DNA from 3 places in the Streptomyces sp. NPDC051020 genome. Region 3 is predicted to be linked to each of the others. Evidence: riboswitches for the same ligand, from Rfam matches in the RefSeq annotation. Region 3 holds a riboswitch; each other region holds the start of a gene.
The links. Region 3 has a riboswitch for thiamine pyrophosphate ahead of thiO (glycine oxidase ThiO). Riboswitches for the same ligand answer to the same signal wherever they lie in the genome.
Positions count from the first base shown of each region.

Region 1: another riboswitch for thiamine pyrophosphate. It lies ahead of thiC (phosphomethylpyrimidine synthase ThiC); the one in region 3 lies ahead of thiO (glycine oxidase ThiO).
Region 2: another riboswitch for thiamine pyrophosphate. It lies ahead of AB0N06_RS11275 (thiamine ABC transporter substrate-binding protein); the one in region 3 lies ahead of thiO (glycine oxidase ThiO).

Region 1 is NZ_JBFBCG010000004.1:47,815-52,503, reverse strand. Features, by position in the region: gene thiC (phosphomethylpyrimidine synthase ThiC) at 12-1,799, opposite strand; TPP riboswitch at 1,792-1,925, opposite strand; gene AB0N06_RS03565 (YibE/F family protein) at 1,996-3,333, shown strand; gene AB0N06_RS03560 (SsgA family sporulation/cell division regulator) at 3,415-3,852, opposite strand; gene AB0N06_RS03555 (helix-turn-helix domain-containing protein) at 3,954-4,689, opposite strand, start outside.
Region 2 is NZ_JBFBCG010000015.1:79,836-84,524, forward strand. Features, by position in the region: gene rlmN (23S rRNA (adenine(2503)-C(2))-methyltransferase RlmN) at 314-1,420, shown strand; TPP riboswitch at 1,462-1,578, shown strand; gene AB0N06_RS11275 (thiamine ABC transporter substrate-binding protein) at 1,652-2,773, shown strand; gene AB0N06_RS11280 (iron ABC transporter permease) at 2,890-4,539, shown strand; gene AB0N06_RS11285 (ABC transporter ATP-binding protein) at 4,562-4,689, shown strand, end outside.
Region 3 is NZ_JBFBCG010000022.1:47,387-52,075, reverse strand. Features, by position in the region: gene AB0N06_RS14590 (thiazole synthase) at 1-614, opposite strand, end outside; gene thiS (sulfur carrier protein ThiS) at 617-835, opposite strand; gene thiO (glycine oxidase ThiO) at 832-2,040, opposite strand; TPP riboswitch at 2,038-2,150, opposite strand; gene AB0N06_RS14575 (hypothetical protein) at 2,257-2,598, shown strand; gene AB0N06_RS14570 (FAD-dependent oxidoreductase) at 2,627-3,880, shown strand; partial or broken gene AB0N06_RS14565 (peptide-N4-asparagine amidase) at 3,971-4,126, shown strand; gene AB0N06_RS14560 (hypothetical protein) at 4,231-4,665, shown strand.

The DNA.
Region 1 (4,689 bases), on a different contig from region 3:
GTACGGCGTACTCAGTCGGTGAGCGGGAGGTACACCCGGTTGCCCGCGGCCGCGAACTCCGCCGACTTCTTCATCATGCCCTCGGCGATCTCGGCCTCGGTCGCCGTGGGCCCGTCGCCGCCGAACTGCTCCGAGATGCTTCGGCTGATCTTCATCGAGCAGAACTTCGGGCCGCACATCGAGCAGAAGTGGGCCGTCTTCGCCGGCTCGGCCGGCAGCGTCTCGTCGTGGAACTCCCGTGCCGTGTCCGGGTCGAGTGCCAGGTTGAACTGGTCCTCCCAGCGGAACTCGAACCGCGCGTCCGACAGTGCGTCGTCCCAGTCCCGCGCCCCTGGATGCCCCTTGGCGAGGTCCGCAGCGTGGGCCGCGATCTTGTAGGTGATGACGCCCGTCTTCACGTCGTCCCGGTTGGGCAGGCCCAGGTGCTCCTTGGGCGTGACGTAACAGAGCATCGCCGTCCCCCACCAGGCGATCATCGCCGCGCCGATGCCCGAGGTGATGTGGTCATACGCCGGGGCGATATCGGTGGTCAGCGGGCCGAGCGTGTAGAACGGCGCCTCCTCGCAGATCTCCTGCTGGAGGTCGATGTTCTCCTTGATCTTGTGCATCGGGACATGGCCCGGGCCCTCGATCATGGTCTGGACGCCGAACCGCTTGGCGACCGAGTTGAGCTCGCCCAGCGTACGCAGTTCGGCGAACTGCGCCTCGTCGTTGGCGTCGGCGATCGAGCCGGGGCGCAGTCCGTCGCCCAGCGAGTACGTCACGTCGTACGTCGCGAGGATCTCGCAGAGCTCCTCGAAGTTCTCGTACAGGAACGATTCCTTGTGGTGAGCCAGGCACCACGCGGCCATGATCGACCCACCGCGGGAGACGATCCCGGTCTTGCGCCGGGCGGTGAGCGGGACATACGGCAGCCGCACGCCGGCGTGGACCGTCATGTAGTCGACGCCCTGCTCGGCCTGCTCGATCACAGTGTCCTTGTAGATCTCCCAGGTCAGCTCCTCCGCCCTGCCGTCGACCTTTTCGAGGGCCTGGTAGAGGGGCACGGTGCCGATCGGCACGGGGGAGTTACGCAGTACCCACTCGCGGGTGGTGTGAATGTTGCGGCCGGTGGAGAGATCCATGACCGTGTCGGCGCCCCACCGCGTCGCCCAGGTCATCTTCTCGACCTCCTCCTCGATGGAGGAAGTGACCGCGGAGTTGCCGATGTTGGCGTTGACCTTCACCAGGAACCGCTTGCCGATGATCATCGGCTCGGTCTCCGGGTGGTTGACGTTGGCCGGCAGGACCGCCCGGCCGGCCGCGATCTCCTCGCGTACGACCTCGGGTTCGACATTCTCCCGGATCGCCACGTACTCCATCTCCGGGGTGATCTCGCCCCGGCGGGCGTACGTGAGCTGGGTGACGGGCTGCCCGTCGCGGCTGCGGCGCGGACGGCGCGGACGGCCGGGGAAGACGGCGTCGAGGTTACGCAGTCCGCGCGGCGAGGTGTGCCCCAGCCCGTCGTCCTCGGGGCGGACGGGGCGGCCCACGTACTCCTCGGTGTCGCCGCGGGCGGTGATCCAGTTCTCCCGCAGGGGTGCGAGACCGCGCCGTACGTCGGTTTCGGTGGCGGGATCGGTGTACGGCCCCGACGTGTCGTACAGCGTCACGTCCTTGCCGTTGGTGAGGTGCACCTTTCGGACCGGCACCTGGAGGTCCGGGCGGGAGCCCTGGACGTATCCCTTGTGCCAGCCGATGGACGTGCCGGCCTCGTCGCTCTGGTTCGAGGCAGGCGTGCGTGCGTCCGATGTGGTCATGAGACCTACTCCCTACGCCGGCATTACCCGGTAACAGGTTCGGCGGTCGGCGCAGCCTGTCCCGTACGGATGTACGGATATCAGCGCCCTCTCAGCCCGGTGCTCCGAGCTCCCGCGTGTGCAAAGGTGCCACCACGCTAGCGCCTGTTCCGGCGTGCTGGACAGAGGGCCTGTTCCTTCTTGCGATGATCGCCCGGTGACATCCCTTAAGAGCGCCCCCGGATCGCAGGACCATCAGCACGGGCATTCGCACAGCCACGGCCCTGCTGCGCCGGTCTCCGCACATCTGCGCAAGGTCATCGCGGGCGTGCTGATCCCGTTCGCCACCGCGGTCGTTGTCGGCCTGGTGGTTCTCTGGCCGGGCGGTGCGCCCGCGCACGAGCGCACCGGTGTCGGTTTCGACCGGCAGACCCAGCAGGGCAAGGTGGTGAACGTCGACAAGGTCGACTGCAAGGACGTGAATGCCGCGCAGACGCCGGTCACGGGCGGCACCACGACGCCATCAAAGGACGCGGGCACCGGTCAGGAACCGGGGCTGTGCGAGAAGGCCACGGTCGAGGTGACGGCCGGGCACGACAAGGGGCGCACGTTCGTCGAGATCATTCAGCCCGACGCCCCTCGGCAGTTGCGCGAGGGGCAGGGCGTGGTTGTGGCGTACGCCCCCGACGCGCCCCATGACCTGCAGTACTCCGTGACGGATGTGAACCGGAAGTTCCCGATGGCGCTGCTGGCCGGGATCTTCGCTCTCGCAGTGGTCGTCGTCGGCAGAATGCGCGGGTTGATGGCGCTGGTCGCGCTCGCGGTGTCGTTCGCCGTACTGACCCTGTTCATCCTCCCCGCGATCCTTCAGGGGTCGAATCCGCTGCTCGTCGCGGTCGTCGGGGCCAGCGCGATCATGCTCATCGCGCTCTACATGTGCCATGGCCTGACCGCACGCACCTCGGTCGCGGTCATCGGCACCCTGATCTCACTGCTGCTGATCGGGCTGCTCGGTTCGCTCTTCATCGGCTGGGCGAGCCTGACGGGGAACACCGACGACAGCACCGGTCTGATCCACGGCCTCTACCCCCACATCGACATGAGCGGCCTGCTGCTGGCCGGCGTCATCATCGGTTCGCTCGGTGTGCTCGACGACGTGACGGTCACCCAGACGTCGGCGGTCTGGGAGCTGCACCAGGCGGACCCGACCATGGGTGCGCGAAAGCTGTACCGCGCAGGGATCAGGATCGGTCGCGACCATATCGCCTCGGTGGTCAATACGCTGGTGCTCGCCTACGCAGGCGCCGCGCTTCCCCTGCTGCTGCTGTTCTCGATCGCGCAGAGCAGCGTGGGGACGGTGGCCAACAGCGAGCTCGTGGCGGAGGAGATCGTCCGGACGCTGGTCGGCTCGATCGGACTGGTCGCCTCGGTTCCGGTGACGACGGTGCTCGCGGCGCTGGTGGTCTCCGCGGACCGCACAGGGCTCGGCGCGGAAGCAGGAGCTTCGGCACCCGTACGGGGCGGGAGGGGCCGGCGTCGCAGGGCGAGGCATTGAGCACCTCGACGCGGAGCACATATCACCCGTTCGGCAGATACGGCGTTCGATCGGCCGGTAGGCCGTCCGCGCAGTTCTTCCTCAGCCGGCGTTCTGTTCCTTGGCCAGGATCCGGCCCAGCGCCTCTTCCAGGCTGCCCTCGAAGTCACTCAGCGTGCACTCCTGCCCGAGGGGCACGAGCTTGTCCGTGCGGTCGAGAAACGCGACGAGTGGCGCTGTACCGGCCCTGAACAGGGCGCGATCCGTCCCGACCTGCAGCCGGATGTGTACGTCGGAGAGTCCCTCGGGCTCCGTGGGACTGATGTGCACATCGCCGTCGCCGCTGGGGCTGTTGAGGCCGTCCAGCAGCAGCTCACGGCCGAAAGCCCAGGTGACGGGGGCGTCGCCGGGCAGGTGGAAGGTCATCCGGATCGCATACGGATCGCACACCTCGTACCGGAGTTCCACCGGGATACGGAATGAGAGCTCCTCGGAAACGAGAAAGCTCATCATGACCTCAGCTTGAACCGACTCGCGCATCGTCCAACCCCGCAGTAGTTGAATCTGGCCAGGAATGATCCCCCATGGCCCTATTGACGCCATCGTGGTGCACGCGATAGCAGATCACAAGGAGTGATTTTTCAGATACTGATAGAGAACACGAACGAACGCAAGAGGCTTGCCACTTCGCCGCGTAGTCGTTCGACTGCGGGGAGCAATCGATCTTCCTGCTCGAGAGGCATGGAAATCGCCATGGCGGCTGCAGTGAATCCGGCCGTGATCGGGATGGCCGCGCAGACCGTCCCGAGGGCGTACTCCTGTCGTTCGATGACAGGTTCCATCCGCTCCAACGACCTCAAACGCTCAAGAAGCGCCGGTCGGTCCCGCACCGAATAGCGGGTGAGAGGCCGCACAGGGTGACGGTCCAGATGGTCCTCACGGGCCTTCTCGTCGAGCTGGCTGAGCAGACACTGACCGAGCGCATGGGCATGCCCGGTCTCCCGGAACGAGGCCCACTCGTCCGCCGCGGGAGCCGCGGGGGTGTCAGCAACCGCGATGAGTTCGATCTCGCCGTCACGGTAGACGGCGCAGTAGACCGGCGCACCGATGATGTCGCGCCAGCGGGCCAGCGACTGGGTCATTCTGCTGCGACGATTCTGCAGACAGCCGTCGTCGACAAGCCTCTCTGCGGCGGTGCCGAAGAGGAAAACACCGTTCGCGCGGCGCAGGTAGCCCTCATGGGTGAGGGTGCGCAGCAGGTGATAGGCGGTAGGAAGAGGCAGTCCCGCTTCCCGTGCGAGCTGCTTCGCGGGCGCCCCGTCCCGATGGGCGCCCACAGCCTCCAACAGCCTCAACGCCCGCTGAACCGAACCGATC
Region 2 (4,689 bases), on a different contig from region 3:
CAGCCTGACCTGCGTTTTTATCAGTGAGGGTCCGTTGTCCACAGGACGGCGGGCCCTCACTCATCTGTCTGAGCGATGGTCCCGCTCTCGCCAGGCGCCGGCCTTCACGAGGGCAGTGGGCTGCTGTGCGCACCACGTGCGTGTCGTGCGATCGGTCACGGTCCGCCGGCGCGGCCGGGCCGTCTGTGGGCCGTCGGTGGCCGCCGATGGCGACAGGCAAGGAGCGCCGTCGACCGGGCGCGGTCGTACCCTGTCCCGCCTGAGCCGGCGACGACCGTGGGCACCACGGCGTGTCTGCGACACTGGATGAACCATGCCTAAGCCCGGAGAACTCACTTTCGTCGCGCCCCGCGGAGCCAAGAAGCCGCCGCGGCACCTCGCCGACCTCACGCCCGCCGAGCGCAAGGAAGCCGTCGCCGCGATCGGCGAGAAGCCGTTCCGCGCGCAGCAGCTGTCGCAGCACTACTTCGCGCGGTACACGCACGACCCGGCCGAGTGGACCAACATCCCGGCCGGTTCACGGGACAAGCTCGCCGAGGCGATGTTCCCCGACCTGATGTCCGTGGTCCGGCACATCAGCTGCGACGACGACACCACCCGTAAGACGCTGTGGAAGCTGCACGACGGGACGCTGGTCGAGTCCGTCCTGATGCGCTACCCGGAGCGGGTGACGATGTGCATCTCGTCGCAGGCCGGATGCGGGATGAACTGCCCGTTCTGCGCGACGGGGCAGGCCGGTCTGGACCGCAATCTGTCGACCGCCGAGATCGTCCACCAGATCGTGGACGGCATGCGTGCGCTGCGTGATGGGGAGGTTCCGGGCGGACCTGCGCGGCTCTCCAACATCGTCTTCATGGGCATGGGTGAGCCGCTCGCCAACTACAAGAGGGTGGTCGGCGCGATTCGCCGGCTGACCGACCCGGAGCCGGACGGTCTCGGTCTTTCGCAGCGCGGCATCACCGTCTCCACCGTGGGCCTGGTGCCGGCCATGCTGCGCTTCGCCGACGAGGGCTTCAAGTGCCGTCTCGCCGTCTCGCTGCACGCGCCGGACGACGAGTTGCGGGACACGCTCGTGCCGGTGAACACGCGCTGGAAGGTACGCGAGGTGCTGGACGCGGCGTGGGAGTACGCGGAGAAGTCCGGCCGCCGGATCTCCATCGAGTACGCGCTGATCCGCGACATCAACGACCAGGCCTGGCGCGGTGACCTGCTCGGCCGGCTCCTCAAGGGCAAGCGCGTTCATGTCAACCTGATCCCGCTCAACCCGACACCGGGCTCGAAGTGGACCGCTTCCCGGCCCGAGGACGAGAAGGCGTTCGTCGACGCGATCGCCTCCCACGGAGTGCCCGTGACCGTGCGGGACACCCGCGGCCAGGAGATCGACGGGGCCTGCGGACAGCTGGCGGCATCCGAGCGCTGAGGCCGAAGGGGCCCGTGTAACCTGGGCCCGAAATCAACTTCATATTCCGACAGGGGAGCGCCACAGCGCTGAGAGTGCGGCACCGAGGACAGGTTGGCCGCAGACCCTCTGAACCTCGCCCGGGTCATTCCGGGTAGGAAGTTCGGTCATCAACTCATGCTGTTGCGCCCTGCCCGCTTCTCCAGGGGCAGGGCCGCGTCTCTTCCTGGTCAAACCCAGGAGGAATTCATAATGAGCACCACCCGCACCACGCGTGGGACCAAGCAGCTCGCGGCGACGGCCCTCGCCGCCGCGCTCGGCGTCACGACACTTGCCGGCTGCGGCAGTTCCGACGACTCGGCATCAGGAGCCGGTGACACGAAGGGCTCCGGCTCCAAGACCGTGACGCTTGTCAGTCACGACTCGTTCAACGCCTCCAAGGACGTGCTGAAGGCGTTCACGAAGGAGACCGGCTACACGGTCAAGGTGCTGAAGAGCGGTGACGCAGGCACTGCGCTCAACCAGGAGATCCTGACCAAGGGTTCCCCGCGCGGCGATGTGTTCTTCGGCGTCGACAACACGCTGCTCTCCCGCGCCCTCGACAACGGACTGTTCACCCCGTACGAGGCGAAGGGCATCGACCGGGTCGCGGCCGATGCCCAACTGGACGCGGCCAAGCACCGGGTCACTCCGATCGACACCGGCGACATCTGCATCAACTACGACAAGAAGTACTTCGCCGACAAGAAGCTCGCGCCGCCGAAGACCTTCGACGACTTGGCGAAGCCCGCGTACAAGAACCTTCTCGTCACCGAGAACGCCGCAACCTCGTCGCCCGGTCTCGGCTTCCTTCTCGGTACCGTCGCCACCTACGGCGAGAGCGGATACCAGGACTACTGGAAGAAGCTGAAGAGCAATGGCGTGAAGGTGGTCGACGGCTGGGAGCAGGCGTACAACGAGGAGTTCTCCGGGTCCGCGGGCGGCAAGAAGGCCAATGCGGACCGGCCGCTCGTCGTCTCGTACGCCTCCAGTCCGCCGGTCGAGGTGCTCTACGCGAAGCCGCGGCCGAGCGAGGCTCCGACCGGGGTCGCGACCGGGACGTGCTTCCGTCAGATCGAGTTCGCCGGTCTGCTGAACGGCGCGAAGAACGAGGCGGGCGGCAAGGCGCTGCTGGACTTCCTGATCGGCAAGAAGTTCCAGGAGGACATGCCGCTCAACATGTTCGTGAGCCCGGTCACCAAGGACGCGAAGCTGCCGGAGCTCTTCACGGAGTTCGGCGCCACGGTCGACAGGCCCACCACCGTGGCCCCGGCCGCCATCGCCAAGAACCGTGAGCAGTGGGTCCAGTCGTGGTCCTCGCTCGTAGTGAAGTAGCGAAGAGTCCCGTACGCGGTCCGGGCGCGGGCGGGAAGGGTGCGCGCGCCCGGTCCAGGCTCGCGGATCCCCGTCGCGCGGGGGCGTGGCGGGGGAGTGCGGTGCGGCTCGGTCTGATGGCCGTGCCCGCCACGTTCTTCGCGCTGTTCTTCGCCTACCCCGTCGTCGCGATCGTCGGCCGCGGGCTGAAGGCCGACGGCGCCTGGCAGTTCGGCCGGATCGGCGAGGTGCTGACCCGGCCGGACATCCTCGACGTCCTCTGGTTCACCACCTGGCAGGCCCTCGCGTCGACCGCGCTGACCCTGTTGGTCGCGCTGCCCGGCGCGTATGTCTTCGCCCGCTTCGCCTTCCCCGGCAAGCAGGTGCTGCGGGCGGTCGTCACCGTGCCGTTCGTCCTGCCGACCGTCGTCGTGGGGACGGCCTTCCTGGCGCTGCTGGGGCGCGGCGGTTTCCTCGACGAACTGGCGGGCGTGCGTCTCGACACCACGGTGTGGGCGATCCTGATCGCCCATGTCTTCTTCAACTACGCGGTCGTCGTGCGGACCGTCGGCGGACTGTGGTCGCAGCTCGACCCGCGGCAGGAGGAGGCCGCCCGGGTGCTGGGCGCCGGGCGGTTCGCGGCGTGGCGGCGGGTCACTCTGCCGGCCCTCGCGCCCGCGGTGGCCGCCGCCGGGCTGATGGTCTTCCTCTTCACGTTCACCTCCTTCGGGGTTGTGCAGATCCTCGGCGGTCCGGGCTACTCCACGCTGGAGGTCGAGGTCTACCGGCAGACCGCCCAGCTCCTCGACCTTCCGACGGCCGCCGTGCTGACACTGGTTCAGTTCGCCGCGGTCGGCGTGATCCTGGCCGTGCACGCGTGGGCCGTGCGGCGCGGGGAAATGGCGCTGAAGCTGGTCGATCCGGCGCAGACCTCCCGCAGGCCGCGCGGCACCGGGCAGTGGGCGCTGCTCGGCGGGGTCCTGCTGACGGTCCTGGTGCTGATCCTGCTGCCGCTCGGTGTGCTCGTGGAACGTTCGCTGGACACCCCCGGCGGCTTCGGCTTCGGCTACTACCGCGCCCTGCAGTCCGCGGAGGCGAGCGGCAGCACGTTCCTGGTCGCACCCCTCGAAGCGATCGGGAACTCACTGCAGTACGCGCTGGTCGCGACTGTGATCGCGCTGATCGTCGGCGGGCTCGCGGCGGCCGCGCTGACGCTCCGCCGGCCTCGAACAGACTCGGCCGGGGGGACCCCCTTGGCCGGGCGGCTGGTCCGGGGTTTCGACGCGCTGCTGATGCTGCCTCTCGGGGTGTCCGCCGTCACCGTCGGCTTCGGTTTTCTGATCACGCTGGACAGGCCCCCGCTGGACCTGCGGACATCGTGGATCCTGGTGCCCCTCGCCCAGGCGCTGGTCGGCGTTCCCTTTGTCGTACGGACGATGCTGCCGGTCCTGCGGGCGGTGGACGGGCGGCTCCGGGAGGCGGCGGCGGTGCTCGGGGCGTCGCCGCTGCGGGCCTGGCGCGAGGTCGATCTGCCGCTGGTGCGAAGAGCGGTGCTGGTCGCGGCGGGCTTCGCGTTCGCCGTGTCGCTCGGCGAGTTCGGGGCGACGGTGTTCATCGCGCGGCCCGACAACCCGACCCTGCCGGTGGCCGTGGCGCGGCTGCTGGGACGGTCCGGGGAGCTCAACTACGGGCAGGCGATGGCGCTCAGCACGATTCTGATGCTGGTGTGCGCGGTGTCGCTGCTCCTGCTCGAACGTATCCGCCCGGACCGGTCCGGGGAGTTCTGACGATGCTCGGGGTGTTCTGGACGTGCTGACACTGGAATCCGCCACAGTCCTCTTCGGGAAGCGGGCGGCGCTCGAAGCGGTGGATCTGAAGGTCGCGAACCACGAGATCGTCTGTGTCCTGGGGCCCAGCGGCAGCGGTAAGTCGACCCT
Region 3 (4,689 bases):
ATCACCGCCGCGCACCCCAGCTCCATCGCGAGGGCCGCGTCCGAGGCGGTCCCGGCGCCCGCGTCGAGAATGACCGGCACCCGGGCCTGCTCGACGATCAGCTGGAAGTTGTGCGGATTGCGGATGCCGAGCCCGGAGCCGATGGGGGAGCCGAGCGGCATGATCGCCGCGCATCCCACGTCCTCCAGTTTCCGGGCGAGCACCGGGTCGTCGCTGGTGTACGGCAGGACGGTGAACCCGTCGTCCGCCAGGGTCTCCGCGGCGTCCAGCAGCTCGACCGGGTCGGGCAGCAGAGTCCGCTCGTCGGCCACGACCTCCAGCTTGATCCAGTCGGTGCCCAGCGCCTCGCGGGCCAGCCGGGCGGTCAGCACGGCCTCGCCCGCGGTGAAGCAGCCCGCCGTGTTCGGCAGGACGCGGATCGAGAGGCGTTCGAGGACGGAGAGGACCGAGCCCTGCACGGTCGGGTCGAGGCGGCGCATCGCGACGGTGGTCAGCTCGGTGCCGGACGCCGTCAGGGAGCGTTCGAGCACGTCGAGACTGGGCGCCCCGCCCGTTCCCATGATCAGCCGGGAGCCGAACGTGGTGCCGCCGAGGGTGAAGAGATCGTCGGACATGGTCAGCCTCCCTGGACCGCGGTGAGGACTTCGATCCGGTCGCCGTCGGCGAGGGCGGCGGCCGACCAGCGGCTGCGCGGGACGACGGTCTCGTTGAGGGCCGCGGCGACCCCGGAGGACGCCGCCGTGAGAGTCGCCACAAGGGTCTCCAGGCTGGTGCCCGCGGCGATCGAACGGGGATCGCCGTTCACGGAGACGGTGAGCGGAAGGGAGTCGGTCATGCGGGCTGCTCCTGACGTACGGAGGCGGAGGGCGGTACGGCGGCGGGTGCGAATCGTCCGGGGGCGAAGGGGCGGGCCACGGCGGGCAGCTCGCCGGTGGTCAGCAGCTCGGCCATCGCGTCACCTGTGACGGGGGTGAGCAGTACGCCGTTGCGGTGATGGCCGGTGGCGAGGTGGAGGCCGGGCACGGCGGTGGGGCCGAGCAGTGGGGCGTTGTCGGGGGACGCGGGGCGAAGGCCGGCTCGGGTCTCGGTGAGCGGCAGTTCGGTGATGCCGGGCACCAGCTCGTGGGCGTCGCGCAGCAGCTCGTACACCCCGCCCGCCGTGACGGTGGTGTCCCAGCCCATCTCCTCGCTGGTCGCGCCGACGACGAGCTCGCCGTTCTCGCGCGGGACGAGATAGACATGGCTGCCCCGGACCACGGCCCGCACGGTGCGGGTGAGGAACGGTGCGTAAGCGGCGGGCACGGTCAGCCGGAGCACCTGTCCCTTCACGGGCCGCACCGGGGGAACGACATCGTCCGGCAGCCCGGCGAGCCGCCCGCTGAGGCTGCCCGAGGCGAGTACGACCTGGTCGGCGGCCAGCTCCGTACCGGCCGCGAGTACGGCTCCGGTGGCCCGGTCCCGTGCCACCCCGAGGCGTTCCACCCAGTCGCGGTGGAAGACCACCCCAGCCCGTTCGCAGGCCGTCAGCAGAGCGGCGGCCAGCCGGCGCGGATCGACCTGGTGGTCGCCGTCGACCCGCAGACCGCCGCGCACGCCCGGCGCCAGCATGGGCTCCAGCCGACGGCACTCACGGCCGGTGAGCCATTCCGACTCCAGCCCCGAACGCTGCTGAAGCACGTGCAGCTCCCGCAGATGGGCGCGGTCGTCGGAGTCCAGGGCGACCGCAAGGGTGCCGCAGGCGCGGAAGCCGATGTCCTGGCCGCTCGCCGCCTCCAGTTCGGCCGCGAAGGCCGGGTAGCGCGCGGCGGACGCGGTATTGAGGCCGAGCAGCATCTGCTCGCCGTAGTGGAGTTCGGTGACGGCGGCGAGCATCCCGGCCGCGACCTGGGCGGCCCCGCCGCCCGGCTCGGGGTCGACGACCGCGGTGCGCAGACCGCGCTGCGCAGCCCGCCAGGCAGTCACCAGACCGATGATCCCGCCCCCGATGACGAGGACGTCGGATCCTTGTGCGGATACGGATGTGTTCCCGGAAGAACGCATGGGCGTCCAGCCCCTCCCTTCGCCGGCATGACCCGGATCAGGTTCGTACGGTCGGAGGCCGCCCAGCCTCCCTCTCAGCCCGGTGCGTCCGGGCTCCCGCGAGTGTCTTACGGTGGCCACCCTAGTGCCCCTCCCGGCAGGCTTTGCCCCGTCCGGCAAACATGGCCGGTCACGGCACTGACCCCGTCCCCCGGACCCTGTAAGGGAGCAGCCACCATGGCCCGTTCGCTCGACAAACTCGTCCTCTCGCCGGTCGCCGACCAGGCGCCGGGCCAGGTGGGCACCCGTACCCGCTTCACGTACCACGAGGAGGACGGCCGGATCTGGGCCGAGTACGCGGGCGGCGACGTGGTCCGGGGCCATCTCGTCGGCACCAGGACCGCCGATCGACTCGACTTCCGGTACGTCCAGTTGAAGCAGGACGGAACGACATCCTCCGGACACTGCCTCTCGACCGTCGTCGACCTCGCCGACGGCCGCGTGCGGCTGGACGAGCGGTGGGAGTGGGAGTCGCAGGAGGGCAGCGGGACGAGCGTGGTCGAGGAGCTGTCTAGCTGACGGACCGTCAGGTGTTTAAGGTGGACAGGTGAGCGAGCAGCAGACTGAGCAGCCGGACCGGCGGACCGAGCGCCGCATCGTCATCGTCGGTGCGGGCATGGCAGGTGTGCAGACCGCGGTGGCCCTGCGGGAACAGGGCTTCACCGGCCCGGTCACCCTGATCGGCGCCGAACCCCACCAGCCCTACGACCGGCCGCCGCTGTCCAAGGCGGTGCTGCTCGGCGAGGCTGAGGGCTCCGCCTTCGACATCGACTTCGAGGCGCTCGACATCGAGCTGCAACTGGGCCGCGACGTGACCGGTCTCCGGTCCGAGGCGCACGAACTGGACACCCCGACAGGCCCCGTCCCGTACGACGTCCTGGTCATCGCCACCGGCGCCGAACCGGTCGAGCTGCCGGGCTCCGAGGGTGTGCGCGGTGTCCATCTGCTGCGCACCCTCGACGACGCCGCACGGCTGCGGCCGGTCCTCGGTGAGCAGCACAGCGTCGTGGTCGTCGGCGCCGGGTGGATCGGCGCGGAGTTCGCCACCGCGGCCCGCGCCGCGGGCTGCGAGGTCACCGTTGTCGAGGCCGCCGACCGGCCGCTCGCGGGCGTCCTGCCCGCCGAGGTCGCCGCTCCGATGGCCCGCTGGTACGGGGAGAGCGGCGCGGAACTCCTCACCGGTGCCCCGGTGGCCCGCATCGAGCCCGGCCGGGTGGTCCTCGCCGACGGCCGCGCACTCGCGGCCGGAGCGGTGGTCGTCGGGATCGGCGCCCGGCCCGCCACCGCCTGGCTGGCCGGCTCCGGCATCGCGCTCGGACCGGACGGATCGGTGACCGCCGACGAAGCGCTGCGAACCTCGCTGCCCGATGTGTACGCCGTCGGGGACTGCGCCTCCTTCCCCTCCGCGCGATATGGCACGCGCCTCCTCGTCCACCACTGGGACAACGCAGTCCAGGGGCCGCGGGCCGCCGCCGCCAACATCATCGGCGCCGGCTCCCGCGGGGCACCGCAGCCGGTCACGTACGACCCCGTGCCGTACTTCTGGTCCGAGCAGTTCGACCGGTTCGTGCAGTACGCGGGCCATCACGGGGGCGCCGACACTCTGCTGTGGCGCGGCGACCCGGACGGCCCCGCCTGGTCGGTGCTCTGGCTGCGGGACGGCGTGCTGGTCGCCGTCCTCGCCGTCGGCCGGCCGCGCGACCTGGCCCAGGGGCGCAAGCTCATCGAGGCGGGGGCGCGGCTCGATGAGGTGCGGGCGGCCGATCCCTCCGTGCCGCTGAAATCGACGGTACGTCAGTAACGGCCTTCCCCTGAAGGGGCCGGTGGGCAATCTCCGTACACCACCACGCTCACCCCGCCCGCCCGCCCGCCCGCCCGGTGCGAGGGCCCCTGGAACAAGGTCGTCCTCGACTGGTCGGGCAGCGTGAAGGGGCGTCAGTACGACCGTCTCGCCGCGGTGTTCGTCGGCGGCGCGGAGGTCTTCCGCACCAGCACGGCCGAGCCCGACGACGACGGCATCAGCTGGCACGTCGCCAAGGACATCACCGAGGGCTACGTCCGACCTCGAAGGGCCGGATCACCACCACCGTCGAGCAGGAATTCGCGTACACCGACACGGACACGGTCTCCAGGGCCGGGCAGCAGCAGACGATGCACCAGCGCGACCACGGCGCCACCACGGTGACGACCAGGACGGGCGGGCGTACCAGCGCACAGCGGCACGCCTGGTCCTGCCCCATCGACGTCGACATGGACATCCCGGTCTACGGCGACCACAACAACTACGACCTGAGGGCCGCCGTCACCCAGCGCCGTGTGCTGATCGACACCTCCCGGACGGGCTCCGCGCGTGTGTGGCGCACGGACGCCGTGACGGACGACACCGTGGACTCGACCGGCAACCTCGCCCGCACGGGCGGCGTGGTCACCGCCGTGGGCGGAGCCTCGGCCGAGAAGTGCCGGGGCACTGCCGACGCCGGGGCCTGCTACTCGCGTGTCCTGGAGTCCGCCCACGGCTGGATCACCAGCGGCCAGGAGTCCCGTTGCCGCGTCGCGGACGTGGTTCGCGAGGCCCTGAAGGGATGAGTCCGGGTATCGGCTGTCAGTGCG